DNA from 2 places in the Sporosarcina sp. resist genome. Region 1 is predicted to be linked to the other one. Evidence: riboswitches for the same ligand, from Rfam matches in the RefSeq annotation. Region 1 holds a riboswitch; the other holds the start of a gene.
The links. A riboswitch is a leader RNA that binds a small molecule or an ion and turns the genes downstream of it on or off. The one in region 1 is predicted to bind S-adenosylmethionine.
Positions count from the first base shown of each region.

Region 2: it holds a riboswitch for S-adenosylmethionine, as region 1 does, so the genes downstream of both, cysC (adenylyl-sulfate kinase) here and H7992_RS00385 (cyclase family protein) in region 1, are expected to answer to the same signal.

Region 1 is NZ_CP060287.1:80,547-83,855, reverse strand. Features, by position in the region: gene H7992_RS00390 (5-methyltetrahydropteroyltriglutamate--homocysteine S-methyltransferase) at 1-638, opposite strand, end outside; gene H7992_RS00385 (cyclase family protein) at 801-1,538, opposite strand; SAM riboswitch class I at 1,766-1,879, opposite strand; gene H7992_RS00380 (acyl-CoA thioesterase) at 2,077-2,553, opposite strand; gene H7992_RS00375 (hypothetical protein) at 2,657-3,049, shown strand; gene H7992_RS00370 (urease accessory protein UreD) at 3,097-3,309, opposite strand, start outside.
Region 2 is NZ_CP060287.1:2,473,467-2,476,775, reverse strand. Features, by position in the region: gene H7992_RS12000 (phosphoadenylyl-sulfate reductase) at 1-574, opposite strand, end outside; gene cysC (adenylyl-sulfate kinase) at 833-1,432, opposite strand; SAM riboswitch class I at 1,656-1,756, opposite strand; gene H7992_RS11990 (DMT family transporter) at 1,923-2,831, opposite strand; gene H7992_RS11985 (TraB/GumN family protein) at 2,891-3,309, opposite strand, start outside.

The DNA.
Region 1 (3,309 bases):
GAATAGGCTCCGTCGTTAAACGGAATATTCGGCGCAGAAAGCCCCGCAATATAGACATCATCCAACTGCAAGTAGCGTACACCAGCTTCGTAAAATGCTTTCAAAGCATCTTTGTATGCTTGAATAACATCTTTGGCAAATTCTTCAATGTCAGGGTAAATCGTTTCATCACGAATTCCGATATTAAAGAGCTGATTCGGACTTGGAATCGTTTGTTTCGCAACGGCACGGCCGCCTACGATTTCATTAAACTCAACAAAGTCTTGAATGAATGGATGATTAGAGTCAAAAGATATTTTCCCTGTGTTTCGAACGTTATATCGTTCTGTTTCAATACCATCAAATACGTAGCCAGTCTCTGGCACATATCCTTCAATTCCGTTCAAATGCTCCAAGAAGTCTAAATGCCACCACGTACGTCTAAATTCACCGTCTGTTACAAGTTCCAAGCCAACTTCGATTTGCTTATCAACCACCCGTTTAATTTCCTGTGTTTCTACTTCTCGTAATTGTTGTGCAGTAACTATGCCTTCTTTGAAGTCTTTGCGTGCTTTATGCAAATTATCTGGTCGTAGTAAACTTCCAACGTGATCCGCTCTGAATGGTGCTTGCGTTAGTGTTGTCGATTGATTTGTCATGGTATATTCCTTCTTTCTGTTTTAGGAGTAAATTACGGTTTTATTAGGTCAGGAGTGCAAATGAGCAAATCCTCTTTTTTTCTTATGGCTATTACGCGAATGAGCGGACCTTTTTTCTTTTCTTACGGCGGGAGTGCGAATGAGCGGGCCCTTTTTCTTTTCTTACGGCAGGATCGCGAATGAGCGTACTGGGAATCCCGATGCTTTTTCCGGCTTCGGAACGATGTTAAAAATGACCGCGCCTTTTGAGGGCACTTTATCTAAGTTTGTTAATAGCTCGATTTGGTAGGTATCTTGTTCAAGAACATAATATTCACCTAACAGAGCTTGGTTCTTTTGAAAATCAATGGCTGAATCCGTATCGAATGTTTCATGACCGACAGCCTTTACTTTTCTTTCATCAAATAAAAACTTCAAAGCAGCAAGGCCCCAACCCGGTATACGGTTATTCCCATCGGCATCTTTATTGCAAAATGCCTCATTATCCGGCCAGCGTTTGCTCCAATCTGTGCGTAATGCCACAAATGTACCTGCCTCAATTTGCCCGTGCTGAGCTTCAAACTTTAGAATGTCTTCAACAGTTAATGTAAAATCATGGTTTGCATCAGATTCTTTCGATTTATCGATGACCACCAGCGGTAATACCAATTCTTTCAAACCCAATTCATCCAAGTATCTTGTATCACGAACGAAGTGAATTGGTGCATCAATATGTGTGCCGTACTGTCCCGCAAATTTAAAGCTCTGTGCGAAAAATCCATCATCGTGATCAAATAATGTTGTAAACTCTGCTGCATCAAATGCTGAAAAACGGGGTGAGTCAGGCCCGAAAGTATGTGTTAAATCAACCCATTCTTTCTTTTTTAATAAAGCAATTGCATTGATTAATTCATTTGACACAATAATTCTCCCTTCATTTTTTGAAGGTAACTTTAGTCTCCAGAAGTAACAAAAGCGAAGGGCGCCCGCTTAGATGCGTCAGGCATAAGATGAAGATGCGTAGCGGCGTTCTTTGCCGCAGAGCAGCTTTAACTTATGACCCAAGCATCTGGCGCCCGGAGCCTAGACGAAACAAAAAACCACTTCTAAATTTCAAGAAGAGGTTTTGGCGAATTCGCTATTTGCTCTTCTCATCTCCAAGCAGTAAGCATTACACTTACGCTTCTGGAATTAGCACAGTACTTTAAAAGTCTGTTGCTGAGGTATCATCGGGCCAGTCCCTACACCTCTCTGGATAAGAAAGTTACGTATTTAGTTGTTAATGAGTACAATACAGTCTTCCGAATAGATTGTCAATACACAAAACATGAATTATTTAGATTATACTCGTTTTTACAATGAAACATTTTATGTGAAAAGTAGAAATGGCATTGAAATGATACGCGACACAATGTAAAAAAGCCCACAACTTGCCGTGGGCTTTTCCATAACAAATTATTTAATGTTTCATCTCACTCCGCAATTTCCGATGTTCACGGCGTGCGGGGCCTGTTTCAAATAGACTCTTTTCAGCTTCTGTTTCCGGATAAATGCCCGGCACTGGAGTAGGCTTGTTATTTTCATCCATGGCAACCATCGTTAGGAAGGATTCGGTTGTTAGTTTTGTTTCGCCCGTAAGCAGGTTCATTGAATGGACCGATACAAATACTTCCATCGATGTACGGCCAGTTGACGTGACAATTGCCTCAAGTTCAAGTACATCTCCAACACGCGCCGACGATACAAAATCGACTGAATCGATTGAAGCAGTTACAACCGCTGTTTTTGAATGTTTCATTGCCGTGATATCAGCGATTTCATCTATATACGCGAGAACTTTTCCGCCGAAAATTGTCTGCAGATGATTGGTATCTGGCGGCAGTACTAGCTTCGTCTGGATTGTTCGTGATTGGCCCATTGGTCTTTTTTCTTGCATACGACAAACTCCTTTGTAGTAGAACATATTCAATTTGTGATAAAAGGAAACTTTTCCATCAATCATTCCGTATATATAGTATACACATACTGGGGGAAGATTAATGCTGAAATTTATTGATAAATACTATGAAAAAATCACCTGGTCGATTATATTACTTGGACTTATTTTATTGTTTGTAGCAAATGACTATCTATCACTCGTTTTATTTTTATATCTACTTATAAGAGCTTTAAAATCTAGGGATTCCATCCGTAAGACACTTCGGACAACGCCTCTAAGTACTATGGTTATTTATGCGATAGGTATGATTGTACTTCTTATAGCGCTGGTTTTCATCATGCTTTATTCAGGGGATTTCATAAAGGAGTATAACATTCCAGTTTTCTTGCAATACATTTACATTGCTGTTGTCCTAGTCGGTTCGATGTTTCTCTATACCTGGTTGATGGATTTTTTAATAAAAAAATGGAATAAAAAAAGGGTATCGAAGTGATGTAAAACTTCAAACCCAAAGAGGACACCCCTCATTGGAGTGTCCTCTTAAACTATTTCTGCCAACAACGCGTATACACGCTTCATCTCTTCCTGCATGGTCCACTGATCAACTGCAAGCCATCTGCAATGGATTGCATTTCCTTCAAGCCTTGTCATACCAGCTTTTAAACCTTCTTCGACCCGCAATGTTTCTTGTATTGCGCGGACGTCTACATCTGCGGCTTTCGGCGATACGAGCCAGATTGAACCGATATACAT
Region 2 (3,309 bases), 2.4 Mb from region 1:
AAGGCAAATTATGTTTTTTTACATAATCCCAAATATCATTCCACGTCCAATGAATCAGCGGGCAAATTTTAACCGATTGAAAGGTTTCATCTTTGTTCACAAATTTTGTCTTACTTCTTGATGGTGATTGTTCGCGCCTAAGTCCGGATAACCAAGCGGTCGTACCGCTCATTGCTTCACGGAGTGGAATTACTTTCCTCATATGACAACAACGATCCGGCTGTCTTTCCCATAGTCGATCGCCATACTTGTCAGCTTGTTCCTCAACCGTTAAGCCGGGAGTCTTCATTTCAATTACAAGCTTTGGATAACGTTTCTTTACTTCATCGATTAAGGTATGCGTTTCTTGAAAATGAAACCCGGTTTCGAGAAAGACCACTTTAGCAGTTGGTTTTATTTGCGAGATTAAATCTATCATTACGATACCTTCAACCCCAAAACTACACGCATATACAAGCTCATCGTCGTATTCTCCGTAAGCCCATCGCAAGACGTTTAACGCACCTTTTGACTCGTCATCGATTGGAAAAACTTCACTAGTCTCAGCCCAAGATTTGTACGTCAACTTCGCCATACTAATCCCCCCTCTAAACTCAATAACTCTATTACATTATCTTTTTTAAAAAAGGCGACTTTAATCTACTATTGATTAAAGTCGCCTCTAATTTTTTAGTCAGCGAATTGTTCGTATGTTCACGATTGTCCATTAGCTTCTGGATTTCCAGTCGGCATGTGATTAGCGTTTATACTAACTTTATTAATCCTATGTGTCAAGTAGGTTTAAATACATTCTATTCCTAAAACCCCAATATGTTACGCATTTTGTAATTTTTTAGATATAGTTATTTTCTTTTAAATAAGAAACGATGGCTTTGACAGACTCTACAATATTTAATTGATTGGTATCAATGATTATTTCCGGGTTAACAGGTTCTTCATAAGGAGCATCAATTCCTGTAAAGCCTTTAATTTCACCCAATCTTGCTTTCTTATAAAGCCCCTTCGGATCCCGTTCTTCACAAGTTTCTAAACTTGCCTTAACGTATATTTCGATAAACTCATCGGATTTGACAATTTCTCGCACCTGATCTCGATCTTCCTGATAAGGCGATATGAATGCTGTTAATGTGAATAAGCCAGCGTCGACCATTAGTTTTGAAACTTCACCGATTCTGCGAATATTTTCCGTCCGATCATTTGGACTAAACCCTAGATTCTTATTTAAACCGTGCCGGACATTATCTCCATCCAGTCGATAAGTATGAATGCCTTTCGCGTGTAACTCTGTTTCTAGCGCTACTGAAACTGTTGATTTCCCTGACCCTGATAGCCCAGTGAACCAAAGAATAGCACTCTTATGGCCCTTTAGTTCTTGACGATTTTCTTTTGTTACCTCTGATTCATGCCAAACGATATTTGTAGACTCTGTCATTGTTTGCCCCCCTAAATCATTTGTTTCAGTTTAATTTTTATATACAAAAAAGACACCTTTTTCCGATTCAAATAATCGATTAGAAAGTTGCCTTTAGTTGTCTAATTAGCATGTATGAAATTGTTAAAATGATAAATGACTTACAACCTTTACAGTAAAGAAATAAAAAAACCACTTCTAAATAGAGCAAGAAGAGGTTAATAGAATCGAACACATATTACTCCTCTTATCTGCTAAACTTTCGTTTACTGGAATTGGCACAGTACTAAACAGTCTGTTGCCGCGGTTTCATCGGGCCAGTCCCTCAACCTCTCTAGATAAGATATAAACTATTAAGTTGAGACCAATACTACATTATCGAAAATTCAAAGTCAATGACTTATCAGAATTTATTTTCAATCATATCAGTTTAGTTGGAATTAAAGGCGATCTTCTTGCACATATAATAGGCACTTTAAACTACTTTTCAGTGCGCTAGGAAACATGTTAGTTAACTCTCACTTAACCTTTCGTTGTTCTCATCGGTTTTCTCTATTTCCTTTTCATAATTATTTTTCCAATTAACAAGAAAGATTCCTGCAAATATTAGTAATCCACCAAAAAGGATAGACCAGGTTAGTCTTTCATGGAGTAAAAACCATCCTGTGAGTACACCGAAGAATGGCGCTAAAAAAAGGAATGCACTAGTTCGTTCTTGATTACCTCTTTGGAGAAGATAAAACCAAATAGAAAACTGAATAATTGATGCTGCAATGGTAAGCCATAACAAAATCAGGATAGATTGAGTAGTCATTTTAAAGAAAGTCTCTTCCAGTAGTAAGCTTCCCAGAAAGAGAATTGATCCACCAAAAAGCATTTGATAGGCTGTCATTACATACGTATCAAATTTGAAACCATGTATTTTTATCAATAGCGTAGCAATCGCCCATGAAACAGCCGACAAAAGCCCTAATATGGTACCGACTTTAAAGTCAAGATGTGAACCTAACGTGAGAAAAACCCCGATAAAACCTAACAGTACACCTATCCATTGCTGAATATGGTAACGCGATTTTAAAAAAAGCGTCCCAAAAACGACAACGAGTAAAGGATTCATAAACGTTAGGATAGACGTCTCTCCAGAAGTGATTGTACGCAGTGCCATAAATATACAGCCCATCACAAAAGCTGTTTGGAAAAGTCCAATTAGAACAAGCCACACCCAGTCGATTGCTTTTACTGGATGTGGCTTGTTTAAGATTTTAACGATAGTTGCCATAATAATCCCTGCAAGCGTAAAACGCAGAGCGACTAATAGGAGTGGAGATGAATAGGCTAACCCTAACTTCCCTATTGTAAAAGAAGAACCCATTAGTCCAGTCGTCAAAATCACTAACAAGCAAAAACTGATTCGATTCATCCGGTCCCCACCCCATTATTACTATAAAACGTTTAAAAGAAAATGCTGATCAATTGATTTCACTTTAAGTTTTCAAAGAATACACGGATAACGTCGGCTCCGCCTAAGAAGGTCCCCAACGTTCCTCCCAAGTTAGTCAAAACAATTACCAGCAAGACCCGTGTCACCTTATTTGCCCAAAAACCTTTAATCGTAAAAACATCTGCAGAAAGCGTTTCAAAGTCACCAACACTTGGGCGGCGAAAAAATGCTTGAACAATTCCTGAAACCCAACCGGCCGCTATCAGTGGATGCAAGGTAGTAATAGGGGCTGATACAAAGGCCGCTAAAATGGCCAGCGGGTGTCCAAGAGCCACCGCAGCACCAATAGCTGACAGGCTACCTGTCCATAAGACCCAGCTTAACGCTTGATCGAAACCGGCAGATGGATTTGCGATAAAGGTGTAGGCGATAATTGATAATAGAAGAATCGGAATTG